DNA from 2 places in the Herbaspirillum sp. B65 genome. Region 2 is predicted to be linked to the other one. Evidence: predicted binding sites of a transcription regulator. Region 2 holds the regulator's gene; the other holds the start of a gene.

Region 1 (5,849 bases), on a different contig from region 2:
GTCAGCGGGGTCAGCTGCGTCTGGCTCTCGGCCGAGATCAACTGGCTGACCAGCGTAGAGACATCTAGCGGACCCGCCGATGTGGAGATGGTGCCGGTGGAAGTCGCCATGGTTACTCCTCAATCTTTGCGTGAGGCACAGCGCTATGCTGCTGCAAGCGCGGTCAAGAGGAGAACGGCTCTCAAGTACGGCGTCTGTGCAGGAAGGACGCTGTGCGGGTGATCTGTGTGAATCTATGAGAATCCGTTATGAACTGGGGTAGCCGAATCCTTCATGCGCAATGATCCAACATTGACGCATGAGGTTGTTCGAGCCACTGCAGTTCATACCAGACTCAAGTAATGATACTCAAGCCTTTTCCTTGATCAACAGGCCTTGCATCTTATCGATGGACTTGGCGATGGCGATCGCTTCTTCGCTGGGGATCTGGCGGATCACCTTGTCGGTCGCGGTATCGACAACCTTGATGATGGTCTTGCCGGTATCCTGATCCTTGGAGAAGTTCAGTGCGGCAGCGTTGGCGGCTGCAAAATCATTCAACTTGCCGACGGCGTCATTGACTTCGCTTTCGGTTGCGCGGCGTGCTTCCGGATTGGCGGCCGGCGCGACGGTCGATACCACGGGATCGGGCTTGTCGGCAGTCTTCGGCAGCGCATAGGAGGTGCCGGAGTCGCCAGCAGCGGTGATATTAAGTGGGGCAATCGACATGGTACTACTCCCTTCCTTAAAGGAACGTGCGGAGAATATGGTCTATCCCCCGCACGTCATCCTACCTAGCTATCAGGCTTATTTCAACAGCGACAGGACTTGCTGCGGCGCCGAGTTCGCTTGCGACAGCATGGCGGTACCAGCTTGTTGCAGGATCTGCGCACGGGTCAGGTTCGCGGTTTCCTGTGCGTAGTCGGTATCCATGATACGGCTGCGCGACGCGGTGATGTTCTCGCTCGACACTTGCAGGTTGCTGATGACCGCGCTGAAGCGGTTTTGCACAGCACCGAACTCTGCACGCTTGGAGGAGATCATGCTGATCGCCTTGTCCAAGTTCTGGATCGCCTTTTGTGCGTCGCTTTGTGCGGACGGAGCAGCAACAGCCTTGTCCAGCGACAGCTTGGCGCTGTCAACGGCAGCTTGCAGGGTCACAGCCGACGAAGCCAGGGCGGAAGACGACATGGACGAACCGGTAGCGAACAGGTTGTCCAGGGCAGCCTTGGCCGAGGTGTAGGTCGCTTGTGCCGAGCTCACGCCGGTGGTGTCGCCCAGACCGATCAGGCCCTTGGCGCTGGTACCGATCACGGTAGCGATGGTGGAGTTGTTCGACAGGTCGTCCAGGGTGATGGTGATCTGGTCGTTCAACTTGTTGTCTTGAACGTTGGCGCCGACCTGGAAGGACAGGGTCAGGGAAGCCGAAACGTTGGCAGCATCGGAGCCGGTGCCGGCCGAAGCGCCTTGGCCGGTGCCGGTGAACAGGTTCTGGCCGTTGAAGCTGGTGCCGTTCAGAACACGGAACACTTCCTGGGACAGCTGGGTGTATTCGTCGTTGAGGGTCTTGCGGTCTTGTGCGCTGTTGGTGCCGTTGGCGGCCTGCACAGCCAGTTCACGCATACGTTGCAGGTTGTCGCCGACGGTGGACAGAGCACCTTCAGCGGTCTGCGCCATCGAGATACCGTCGTTGGCGTTACGTTGTGCAACTGCCAGACCCTTGATCTGGGAGTTCATACGGTCGGCGATGGCCAGGCCGGCGGCGTCGTCCTTGGCGCTGTTGACGCGCAGGCCGGAAGACAGACGTTGGATCGAGGTATTCAGCGACGACTGCGACGCATTCAGGTTCCGTTGCGTGTTGAGCGACGGGATATTGGTATTAATGACTGCTGCCATGTTAATTCTCCTAAGATTTGAGACCGATGATCCGAGTTTCAGTGCCTAACGTTGGTCTTCTACCCATGAGTCCCAGGCGTTTCAACCTCTGTTGATTGCTTTATCGGGCAGTCTTGGAAAAAGTTTAGGGCTTTTGCAAAAAATCTTTTTCAAGGCTTTCCGAACTAAAACTGCGTGCTTGAAACTCCAAGCAAATCCTTTTTCGACGGCAATCAGGAAAACTTTAGCAAATTTGCTGTTGCGACCAAGAAAAATGTTCTGAAAAGCAAAGACCGCCCGGTTGGGCGGTCTACTCGTGGCGAACAGGTGACGAACAGCTTAGCCTTGGGCCTTTTTTTGTTGCAAAACAATCAATTGCTCGCCCACTGTCTTGAGTACCGAATTCCAATCGTTCAGCGCTGGTTGGCGGAACAGGTGCATCGAGGGATACCACGGCGAGTCCTCGCGCTCGGTAAGCCAGCGCCAGTCTGGAATGTGTGGCAGCAGCACCCAGGTGGGGTGGCTCATGGCGCCGGCCAGGTGCACTACCGAGGTGTCCACACTGATGACCAGATCGAGATTGCTGATGGCGGCGGCAGTGTCGGCAAAGTCTTCGCATTCATCGCCCAGGTTGAAGACTGGTAGGCCGGGTGGCAATGCCTTGAGGTCTTCCAGTGGCTTGCCTTTTTGCAATGAATAGAACTCTACCTTGGGGAGGTCGAACAACTGCTTGAATTTGTCCAGGGGGATGGAGCGATGACGGTCGTTTCCATGCTCCGGGTTGCCGCCCCACACCACGCCGACGCGCAGGTGTTCGCTCGATTTTGTCAGTCTGGAAATCTTTTCTCGCCAGGTCGACGCCAGGATGGGGTCGGCTGCCAGGTAGCCTTCCGGATAGCGCGGGATGTCATCAATCGTATGAGTGCGCATGGCGTGGGGTAGGCTCATGAGCACGTAGGCGCAATCACAGGGGGGCAGCGGATCGCTTTCCCGGACCAGAGTCACTTCCGGGGTGAAGGACTGGAACAGGCGATACAAGGGATTCTTCACGTGGACGGCGACTCTTGCTCCTTGTTCGATCACCAGTCGGACATAGCGCAGGAACTGGATGCTGTCGCCAAAGCCCTGTTCATGCATCAGCAGGATGTACTTACCGGCCAGCGAAGACTTGCCATCCCATTTCGGGATGATGTCGAACAGTTTGTGGATCAGCCGATAGACGTGCGCGCGCTCCTTGGTGACCAAGCGCATTTCGTGGTATTCCCAGCCTTCCTTGAATTGGCCCTGCAGCAACAGGCTCAACGCCAGGTTGTGCTTGGCGGTGGGGTAGTTGGGGCGCAGTTCGAGTGCCTTGCGGAAATTGGCGATGGCATCGTCGGTGTCACCGTGGTCATGCTGGATGGCGCCAATGTTGTTGTAGGTCAGGGCATACTTGGGGTCCAGTTCCAATGCCTTGTTGAACATGCGCATGGCGTCGTCGAAGCGATCACCGGTGCTGAAATAGCTCGACCCCAGCTTGACGTAGCTGTTGGGGTCCTTGGGAGCGATTTCGATCACGCGCAGCATATGCTCGTGGGCTTGCTCGATCTTGTTGAGTTTCAGGTAGCTATCGGCGATCTTGTTATGGGCATAGGTATCCTGCGGATCGAGCAGGACGGCGGTCTTATGTGACTCCACCGCTTCCTTGTACATTTCCATGGCGTGGAAGGCTTCGCCCAATGCCGTGTGGGACGGCGCGAAATTGATTTGCAGTTCAAGAGACTTGAGGATGGTCGCCACGGCTTCCTCGAAGCGGCGTGCCTCGACCAGGGCGCGCCCCAGGTGGGACAGGGGGCCGGGTGCGTTGGGTTCGCGCTTGACCGCATCCTCGAAGTAGGCGATCGACGCATCCGGGTCGTTTTTTTCATGCAAGGCATTGGCCAAGCCGATGCGGGCAGCACGATTTTCCTTGTCAATCGAGATGGCCTGTTCGTAGAGGGCAATGGCTTCATCAATGCGGTCCTGGCTGAGGATGCTGCTGGCCAGGTTGCCGATGTATTCGGCATTGTTCGGGTCGGCCTCGATGGCTAGGCGCAGATATTGTTCGGCTTCGGCAAACTTGCCTTCCTGCATGGCGATCAGTCCGCGCGCATGATTGGCAAAGACCAGCTTGGGGGCGCGGGCAAGTACTGCCGTACACAAGGCCTTGGCTTCATCTGTCTTGCGGTTGTCCAGCAGATCCAGGCATTTGCGGACATCCAGCAGATCCTGCAGGTTGGATTTGGCGGCTGCGGGAGCCGGGATTGGAGTAGGTTTGCCGTGCTTCTTGCTGCTCTTGCGCGTCGACATCGAAAAAAGTCCTCTTGGTTGGGCGCATCCTGTGCGCCGGACATGGCTATCCAGCAAGGATGATATGCGCAACTGCCTCTGCGCGAAGAGGTGAATAGAAAGCAAAAAACCTCCGTTTTAAGCGAAGGTTTCTATGGTGTGGCTGGTTGGGTTTGACGTGGAATCCTGAGGGCTGAGCGCGGAGCAGGCTCAGTTCCAGCTACGCAGCAGCCCAACGGCCAAGCCTTCCAAGGCGAACTGGTCTTCCTCGGGCTTGACGATGATGGGCTCGAACTCGGGGTTCTCCGGGAAGAGGGTGATGACGCTGCCGTTCTTCTGGTAACGCTTGACCGTGACTTCATCGGCCAGACGCGCGACCACGATCTGGCCATTGCGAGCCTGGTCGGCGCGGCGCACGGCCAGCAGGTCGCCATCGAGGATGCCGGCGTCGCGCATGGACATGCCGCGCACCTTGAGCAGGTAATCCGGTTTGGCCGGGAACATGGCCGGGTCGACCTGATAGGTCTTTTCCACGTGCTCCTGGGCCAGGATGGGCGAACCTGCCGCCACTCGGCCGATCAGTGGCAGGCTCAACTGCATCAGGGCGGGGTGGGGCAGTGCCATCTGGCGAGCGCTGCCGTTGCTAGGCAGAGTGGCCGATTCGCGCAGGCGGATGCCGCGCGAGGTGCCGGGGGAAATCTCGATGGCGCCCTTGCGCGCCAAGGCCTGCAGGTGTTCCTCGGCGGCATTGGCGGAACGGAAGCCGAGCTCGGCGGCGATTTCTGCGCGCGTAGGAGGGAAGCCGGTGTTTTCGATGGCGTTCTTGATCAGGTTCAGGATCTGTTCCTGGCGCGCGGTCAGTTTGAGCATGGGGTGGGCCTTTCCCGGGGAGAAGGCTGTTTGTATGAACAGTCTGTATTTTTATACAGGTGCAATCCTTGTGTCAACGGCAACATGCACTTGTGGCAGGGAAAAAGACAAGCTTTTGGATACCTATATATAGTTATGGAAGTGAAGTTGTCGGTCGGACGTGTGGGGGGCGAGGGTGGTTGTGTCCTCGGTGCCCGGTCGATTGTCGCCATTCGACCTCGTTTGTCGGCTGCCAAGATTGCTGTTGTACTAAAAACCTAGTATGATCGCTGGTTTTCCTCTTCCCACACCCGTCTTGACGCCGGGGTGGGCGTCTTCAATAAGTCCATAAGGAGTCTTCATGCGTCATTATGAAATCGTATTTATCGTCCACCCGGACCAAAGCGAGCAAGTGCCGGCGATGATCGAGCGTTACAAGGGCATCGTCACCACCCGCGGCGGCAAGGTCCACCGTGTCGAAGATTGGGGCCGTCGTCAACTGGCTTACCAGATCCAGAAGCTGGCCAAGGCTCACTACGTCTGCCTGAACATCGAAGTCGACAGCGAAACGCTGGCTGAAATCGAAACCGGCTTCAAGTTCAACGACGCCGTCCTGCGCCACCTGACCGTCAAGATGAAGAAGGCCGAAACCGGTCCTTCCCCCATCCTGAAGGCAGTGCAGAAGGAAGACGCGGCCAAGAGCCGTACCGAAGCTCCGGCAGCTTAAGCGCTGCGAACATCGCGGAGAGTGAACCAGCTTCAAGTCATCGCCAGCCTGGCAGAACGTGATGTATTGCGTTATACGCCGGCCGGGATCCCGATTGTCACTGCCAGGTTGC
Region 2 (8,555 bases):
ATGAAACCACATCCCTGCCCTGCTGCCTGTGCTGCTATCGCGCCAAGGCGCTACTGCCTTACAGCTGCGAAATCTTGGCCAGCATCTGGTCGGAAGTGGTGATGGCCTTGCTGTTGATTTCGTAGGCGCGCTGGGTCTGGATCATGTTGACCAGTTCTTCCACCACGTTGACGTTGGAGGTTTCCACGTAACCCTGCCACAGCGCGCCGGCACCGTTGGTGCCCGGGGTGTTGGGGTTGGGTGTGCCGGAGGCGGCGGTTTCCACGTACAGGTTTTCGCCACGGCTTTCCAGGCCAGCCGGGTTGATGAAGGTAGCGACCTGGATCGTACCGATCTGGGTGGTGGCAGTCGATCCCGCCTGCATGATCGAGACCGTACCATCACGGCCCACACTCAGTTTGGTGGTATTGAGCGGCACGGTGATCGGCGGCTGCAAGGTGTAGCCGCTGGAGGTCACCAGTTGGCCCTGGTTGTCGGTCTGGAAGGAACCGTCGCGGGTATAGGCGGTGGTGCCGTCCGGCAGCAGGATCTGGAAGAAACCATTGCCCTGGATCGCCAGATCCTTGTCATTGTTGGTCTGGTTGACGTTGCCTTGGGTGAAGATGCGTTCGGTCGCCACCGGGCGCACGCCGGTACCGATCTGCAGGCCCGAGGGCAATTGCGTCTGCTGCGAGGACTGGGCGCCGGGTTGGCGCACGGTCTGGTACAGCAGGTCTTCGAAGACGGCGCGCGAACGCTTGAAACCGTTGGTGCTGACGTTGGCCAGGTTGTTGGAGATCACGTCCAGTTGCGTCTGTTGCGCATCCAGGCCGGTCTTGGAAATCCACAGGGAACGAATCATTTGTTTCTCCGGTAATCAGCGCTTGCGCTGCGGGTGCATCGGTTGTTCAGGTGCGTGAGCAAGTGCTTGGGCAGCATCAGGACAGCGACAGGATCGACGTCGCCTTGGACGCATCGCCTTCGGCAGTCTGGATCACCTTCATGTTCATCTCGAACTGGCGCGACAGGTTGATCATGTTAACCATCGCCTCCACCACGTTGACGTTACTGCCTTCCAGCGCCCCGCTGGCCAGGCGAACATTGGCGTCGGGCTGGGCCGCACCGGTGATGGTGCGAAACAGGCCATCGTCACCGCGCTGCAGGTTTTTCTCATCCGGGTTGACCAGCTTGATGCGACCCAGCACGTTGACCGCGTTGGGAATGCCGTTGGTCGGAATCGACGACACCGTGCCATCGGCCGCAATGGCCACCGTGGTGTCGGGCGGAATGGTAATCGGGCCACCGTCGCCCTGCACGGACTGGCCGTTCTGAGTCTGCAGGATGCCGTTCTCGTTGATCTTGAAGCTGCCGTTGCGGGTGTAGGCTTCGCCGCCATCGGCGGTCTGCACCGCGATCCAGCCACGGCCCTGCACCGCCACGTCCAGTGCGCGCCCGGTATCCTGGATCGGCCCCTGGGAAAAATCGCTACCCGCTGTGGAATCGACCACGAAGGCACGCGTCGGCAAGCCTTCCCCCACTACCGGCGCCGAACGGAAGGTATTCAATTGGGCGCGAAAACCCGTAGTCGTAGCATTAGCCAGATTGTTGCTGGCGCTGGCTTGTTGCTCAAGCGTGTGCTTGGCGCCCGACATCGCTGTATAGACCAGACGATCCATAAAACCCCTTTGATGTGGCGCCAACCCCCGGCGCCACCGATTGAAACCGGCCACCGGCGACGCCGGCAGCCTTGCTACATGCGACTGCTATCAGCGCAGGCTGACCAGAGTCTGCAGCACGGTGTCCTGCACCTTGATGGTCTGCGAGTTGGCCTGGTAGACGCGCTGGGCCACGATCATGTTGACCAGCTCGGCAGTCAGGTCGACGTTGGAGTCTTCCACCGCACGCGCCTGCAGGGTACCAAAGGTACCGGTGCTAGGCTTACCCACCAGCGGACTGCCAGCCGCACCGGTAGCCTGGTACAGGTTGTTGCCAAGTGGCTGCAGGCCGTTGGGATTGGCGAAGTTGACCAGCACCACGTTGCCCAGGTTCTTGGTCTGCTGGTTGCTGTTAGAACCAACGATGGTGCCATCCTTGTCGATCGAGAAACTCGACAGCGTGCCCGGGGGCATACCGTTCTGGTTCTGAGCCAGGTTCACGAAGGCCGAACCGGTCTGGGTCGTACCGGCATAGTTCAAAGCGATGGTGCTGGCGAAGTTGCCGCCACCGGCTGCAATGTTGGCATTGGGGCCAGTCGAGGTGAGGTCGATGGTCATGGAGCCACCACTGACCAGCGCACCGGTCGAATTGAAGGTCATCGAACCCAGCTTCAGCGGCGTGGTGCCGCCCGAGGTAGTCACCAGGGTGTTGCTGCCGACCTTGGCGTACACGTCCCAGGTCGTGGTGGGTGGGGTCACCGCCGTATTGGGCGGGTTCTTGACGTAGTAGGTCTGCACGCTATAGGGATTGCCCAGGCTGTCGTAAATCGTGACGCCGGTCGAATTGGTATAGGTGGTCGGATCGTTGGCGTTGAAGACCGTGGTGGTCGGAATATTGGGCGAGCGCGAATCCAGATTGACCTTGGTATTGATGGTGGTGGTGGTGGTGGCAGGAATCGAGGAGGTATCGATCTGCAGCGCCACCGGGTCACCGCCCGAGGCGCCGGCAGCCCAGCCCATCAGGTAGGCGCCATTCATGCTGGGATTGACGATGTAGCCGTTCTTGTCCAGCTGGAACTGGCCATTGCGGCCATACATCGGCGATTGGTTGGTCAGGGAAGACGACACCTGGAAGAAACCGTCACCATTGATGGCGATATCCAGCGGGTTATTGGACGAGGTGATATTGCCTTGAGTGAATTGTTGCGACACATCGGCCACGGTCACACCGATGCCCACCGGCGAGTTGCCGGAACGGTTCATGGAATTGGCGTACATGTCGGCAAACTGGGTCTGCGACTGCTTGAAACCCACCGTGCTGGCGTTGGCCACGTTATTACCGATGACGTCCAGGCTCTTGGCTGCACCGTTGAGCCCGCTCAGGCCTTGTTGAAAACTCATGAGATACCCCCTTGTTGCGACAGATGTCGGTAATAACGATTAAAGAATCTGCACCACGTCGGTCGGCTTGATGGTGCCGACGTTGGTGACATTGAGCTTGACGCCGTCCGCGGCCGTCGAGACGCTGGAGACGGTGCCGAAAGACAGCGCCGTGGCCGCCACTGCGGTGCCATTGTTGGAGGCGCTGACGGTGAAGGTGTACTTGCCATCGGGAGCCTTGCCACCCGAGTCGTTGCTGCCGTCCCAGATCACCGGGACGGCACCTGCTGCCTGGGTACCGAGATCGGTGGTGTGCACCACGGCGCCGGTGGCGTCCTTGATGGTGACGATCACCGAAGACGCCGTGCCGGACAGGTTCACACCCAGCACCGCCTTCTGGCTGGTGACGTCGTTGCCGTTGGCATCCTTGCTGGTATCGGTCATCAACTGGATGTTGTTGCCCGGTGCCAGCACGCTGTGGCCGATCATGTTGGCCGTGGACAGCGCTTGCGAGGAATTGATGCTGCTCATCAGCGTGGACAGCGAGTTGTTCAACTGGCTGATGCCCGAGACCGTCGACAACTGGGCCATCTGGCTGGTCAGTTGCGAGTTGTCCATCGGGTTGCTGGGATCCTGGTTCTTCATCTGCGCAATCAGCAGCGTCAGGAAGCGGTTCTGGATCGCATCCGGGCTGTTGTTGTCGAGGCTGGAAGAACTGCTGGTACTGGAAGTGCTGCTCGCACCGTTCATTGCGCTGAGCAGGTCATTGGAGACGATGGCCATGGTGGGAATCCTGTTTATTGTCCGATGGTAAGGGTCTTGACCAGCATGGCCTTGGCCGTATTCATCGTTTCCACGTTGGTCTGGTAGGAACGGGAAGCCGAGATCATGTTGACCATTTCCTCGACCGGATTGACGTTGGGCATGGCCACATAGCCATTGCCATCGGCCAGCGGGTGCTTGGGGTCGTAGACCAGCTTGGGCGGTGCCTGGTCCTCGACCACGGCGGCCACCTTCACGCCGCTATCCTTGACGTCACCCACCGGAATGGCCTGGAACACCACCTGCTTGGCCTTGTAGGGCGTACCGTCGGGGCTGGTGGCGCTGTCGGCGTTGGCGATGTTGCTGGCCGTGGCATTAAGACGTTGAGCCTGGGCGCTCATGGCCGAACCGGCCACATTGAAGATATTGGAAAGGGACATGGTTTATCAACCCGGTTGGATGGCGTTCATCATGGCCTTGATCTGGCCGTTCACGGCGGTGACGCCGGCTTCATAGCGAATACCGTTGTCGACGAATTCATTGCGTTCCACATCCAGATCGACCGTGTTGCCGTCCACACTGCCCTGTGCCGGCGTGCGGTACTGCAAGGCAGTACCGCCGATGCTGCCCGGACCGTTGTCGGGCGCAGTGCCGGCCACGTGGGCCGCCGAGGTACGCTCCAGTTGCAGCGGCGGCATGGCGCTGGTCTTGTTGTCCAGCGCGTTCTTGAGCGCATCGGCAAAATTGACGTCACGCGCCTTGTAGTTGGGCGTATCCGCGTTGGCGATATTGGATGCCAGCACCTGCTGGCGCTGGGCCCGCAGGTTCAGCGCCATCTCGTTAAAACGGAAGTAGTCGTCGAGCTTAGAGACCATCAGGTCCTCCGGAAAAACCGGCGCCGCACCGCCCCTGCCTGGGCAGGTCGCGCACTGCGCCGATGATGGAATTACGTAGGCTTGATCATACGTTTGCCCTGCGCAACCTAAGGGGCGATAAAGAGAGAAAAGCCTCCCCTGTTTGCGCTTTTGACCTCGCGCGCGCGAAGTAACATGGCTGCCAAGATTCGCTGTGCCCTCACCGGCAAGTTGCACAAAATGAAACACCTTCTCCGCGCCCTGCGCCCCACCCTGGCCGCCCTGCTCCTGCTGTGCGGCAGCCTGGGCCAGTTCGCGCCTGCCCTGGCGCAAAACGACCCCAACACCCCGCAAAAGCAGGACTTGCAAGTCGTGCAACAGGTTGCCGAGCAATTCCTGAAAAGCCAGACTTCCGGCTTGCCCGGCAGCGTCACCGTCACCATCGATCCCGCCGATCCGCGTCTGACCCTGGCCAGTTGCCTGGAACCGCAAGCCTTCATGCCCAATGGCGGACGCCTGTTCGGGCGCACCACGGTGGGCGTCAAGTGCATCGCCCCTTCGCCTTGGACCATTTACCTGCGCGCCAATGTACAAGTGATCTCGGACTACTTGGTGGCGGCCGTGCCCCTGGCCCAAGGCCAGACCATCAGCGCCAGCGACATCACCCGTATCCGCGGCGACATGTCAGCCCTGCCCAGCGGTGTGCTGACCGAAGAGTCGCAGGTCATCGGGCGCGTGGCCAACATGTCCCTGCGCGCCGGCACCCCGCTGCGCATGGATGCCATCCGCAACCAACGGGTGGTGCAGCAAGGCCAGGCGGTACGGGTCGTCTCCAATGGTCCGGGCTTCCAGATTTCTACCGAGGCACGCGCCCTGACCAATGCCAACGAGGGCCAGATGGCCCAGGCCCGCACGGCGGCCGGCCAGGTGGTCAGCGGCATTGCCAAGGCTGGCGGGATCCTGGAAATCAATTATTGAGCTGGCTGATGCCGCTTGGCCATTGATATGAAGTAATTTTCCGGGCCGGGCGGTACGGAGCCACTCCCGAACGGCCTACCAGGGAAGATGTGAAGAAAATTTCCGGCATTTCTTCATTTTGCGGCCCAGGATGTTAAAGTTTGCTCAGAATTGGTCGATAATCCATACGACAGGCGGGTGCAAAGCGCCCCCACCCTACAAGGACTACTGCCGTGAACGTTAACGACGCCCTCAAATCCGCTGCCCTCAACACCGAGCAGACGCAGACCCAGACCCGCAACAACGCCCAGGCCGGCGCTGCCAGCGGCAATGGCGCGCCGGCTGCCGCAGCCGCTTCGGACAGCGTGCGCCTGTCCAGCACCTACCAGGCGCTGGAGACCAAGGTCAACAGCAACAGCAGCAGCTTCGACGCCAAGAAAGTGGCCGAGATCAAGGCCGCCATTGCCAACGGCACCTTCCAGATCGATCCGGAAAAAGTCGCCAATGGCCTCATCGATACCGTCAAGACCCTGATCAGCGCCCGCCAGGCCTGATCGTCCATCGTTCGATCACAGGATCTTTCGCATGAATCCGGCCAGCAAGTTGCAATTGGAACAAGCCGCCCTGTCCCGCCTGGTGGAAAAACTGCGTCAGGAGCAGGCCTTGCTGGCGGAAGCCACGGCGGAAGGCTTGACCGACATCATCTCCGAAAAAGCCAGCATTGTTGCCGAAATGTCCACCCTGGCCGGTAACCGTCATCTCCTGCTGGGCCAGCTTGGCTACAGCGAAGACGAAGCCGGGATGCAGAAATGGATGAATGAACAAGGCGACGAGACCGACAAGGATGTCTGGGCCAGCATGTTCGAACTGGCGCAGGACGCCAAGGAATTGAACCGCGTCAATGGCTTGCTGATCGGCAAGAAGCTCTCCATCAACCAGAGCGCCTTGACCATCCTGCAAGGCAAGACCAGCGCCGGCAACTTCTATGGACCGGATGGCCAGAGCAGCATCAAGTCCTCTGGCCGCAGGCTGGGCGTGGTCTGATAGCTGTACTCTCCCGCATCATGCAAAAAGCCCGGCAGTGCCGGGCTTTGTCGTTTTTGACGCCGCACTTTGGCAGCATGGAGCGTGTCGCGCCTCAGGCCACCCCACTCCAGGAATGCTCGCGCAGATAGGTGCGCATCCGCGAAATCGCCTGGCTATGCAACTGGCATACGCGCGACTCGGACACCCCCATGACGGCGCCGATTTCCTTGAGGTTCATTTCCTGCTCGTAGTACAAGGCCATCAAGATCTGCTCGCGCTCGGGCAAGGCCTTGATGGAATCGACCACGGCGTCGCGAAAGCCGCCATTGATCAGGCTCTGCAGCGGGTCGTCATCGGCTTCGCCCGTCTGGTAGCGGTCCAGGAAGTGCTCATGACCGCCCTCATCGTCGTGGAAGTCTTCGTAGTAGATCAACTGGTGGCCACCGCATTCGGTCAGCAGCGATTGATACTCGACCAGGCTGATCTTCATGTGCTGCGCCACTTCCGCTTCCTGCGGCTGGCGCCCCAGTTGCTGCAACAGCGCCTGCATGGCTTCCTCCACCTTGCGGGCATTCTGGCGGATGCTGCGCGGCAGCCAGTCGCTGCTGCGCAGTTCATCCAGCATGGCGCCCCGGATGCGCTGTACGGCATAGGTCTCGAACTGCGCGCCATGGGTTTCCTCGTAGCGGTTGACGGCGTCGAGCAAGCCCATCATGCCGGCCTGGATCAGGTCGTCCACCTCCACGCTAGGGGGCAACTTGGCCTTGAGCTGATGCGCCAGTTTCTTGACCAGCGGCGCATGTTGCTCCAGGACGTCGTTCTTGCCCTTCTTTCCCTTGACGTTATACATGCACGTCACGCTCCCAGGCTGGCACCGTCGGTAGCCATGCCGTAAGTGCTGCGAGCGCTGTCAGCACCCGCCGTGAATCGCTTGGACAGACGCTGGAAAGCCAGTGCCGCCCCGGCGAAGGGGAACACATCCATCACTGCCCGGCCCTGACCGGTAGCCCGGCGTATATGGTCGTCGGCCGGGATGGACCCGAGGAAATTCAACTGCGCCGCCAGATAGCGGCTGGCCGCCTGGGCCATGTTGGCATAGACAGTACGCGCTTCGGCCTCGGTGGCGTCATTGACGATGAGGCTGAAGGGACGACGGCCGATACGGTCGCTCAAGCTCTTCAACAAGACATAGGCGGCCTTGATCGAAGAGGCCGTAGTCGAGACCTGAATCACGATCTCGCCCATTTCCATGGTCGGTACCGGCAGCGATTCATCGCGCGCCAGCACGCCATTGACCAGCGTGATTTCAGCCTGTTCGATAAGGCTGTCGAAGATCTCGGCCAGGCGCCCGGCATCCGGGTCAGTGGCCTGGGGCACGCTGCGCCGGGCGATGCGCGCCATCGAAAAACCCTCCGGCAAGCGCCGTGTGGCTTCGACCAGAGTACGCTCCATGCGGGCGACTTCCTGCAGCGTGGCCACGTCGTGGCGCAGGCCGATGCGGGTCAAGAGTCCAGTACTGGCAACGTCGCCATCCACCACCAGCACGCTGTGCTTGGCCTGCGCCAGCGAGGCTGCCAGATTGATGAGCATGGCGCTTTTCTCTTCTTCGCCCAGCACCGAGAAGAAGGTAAACAGCCTGGGTACCGGACGCTCCAGCATCCGCCGCAGACCTGTTGCCTGATCGATGTCGTAACTAGCCAAAGCTCACCTCACGCAGTCCTTTGTCATTCATGGACATGGCGGTGGGACCGATGACCCCCGGAACTCCCCCTCCTGGAATTCGAAGGGAGCCGTTTCGCGCTTCTGCTTGAAGGCGCGATCTGCCAGGTAGAGCTTGTTGGCCACATGCAGGTCTTCCGGCACGCGCTGGCCATTTGGCACGTAATGCAGATTGAGCTTGTGACGGATCACCACGTCCAGCACGTTACCGATGGTGGCCGCT

The links. The regulator FliA, encoded in region 2, starts transcription of late flagellar genes. The targets are predictions, from matches to a motif close to CTAAAGTTTNNNNNNNNNNNGCCGNTA.
Region 1: I5W_RS24435 (flagellin N-terminal helical domain-containing protein) is a predicted target of FliA. The motif match lies at 2,076-2,102, and genes of this name have one in related genera.

The regions. Positions count from the first base shown of each region.
Region 1 covers NZ_BADI01001037.1:248-6,096, forward strand. Annotated here, with positions in the region: partial or broken gene I5W_RS24425 (flagellar cap protein FliD N-terminal domain-containing protein) at 1-110, opposite strand, end outside; gene I5W_RS24430 (flagellar protein FlaG) at 349-708, opposite strand; gene I5W_RS24435 (flagellin N-terminal helical domain-containing protein) at 787-1,875, opposite strand; gene I5W_RS24440 (tetratricopeptide repeat protein) at 2,194-4,182, opposite strand; gene lexA (transcriptional repressor LexA) at 4,372-5,031, opposite strand; gene rpsF (30S ribosomal protein S6) at 5,372-5,737, shown strand; gene priB (primosomal replication protein N) at 5,759-5,849, shown strand, end outside.
Region 2 covers NZ_BADI01000457.1:1,100-9,654, forward strand. Annotated here, with positions in the region: gene flgG (flagellar basal-body rod protein FlgG) at 59-841, opposite strand; gene flgF (flagellar basal-body rod protein FlgF) at 918-1,655, opposite strand; gene flgE (flagellar hook protein FlgE) at 1,746-3,035, opposite strand; gene I5W_RS10970 (flagellar hook assembly protein FlgD) at 3,075-3,797, opposite strand; gene flgC (flagellar basal body rod protein FlgC) at 3,812-4,216, opposite strand; gene flgB (flagellar basal body rod protein FlgB) at 4,223-4,651, opposite strand; gene flgA (flagellar basal body P-ring formation chaperone FlgA) at 4,871-5,608, shown strand; gene flgM (flagellar biosynthesis anti-sigma factor FlgM) at 5,821-6,141, shown strand; gene I5W_RS10995 (flagella synthesis protein FlgN) at 6,173-6,631, shown strand; gene I5W_RS11000 (RNA polymerase sigma factor FliA) at 6,726-7,463, opposite strand; gene I5W_RS11005 (MinD/ParA family ATP-binding protein) at 7,469-8,272, opposite strand; partial or broken gene I5W_RS11010 (flagellar biosynthesis protein FlhF) at 8,307-8,555, opposite strand, start outside.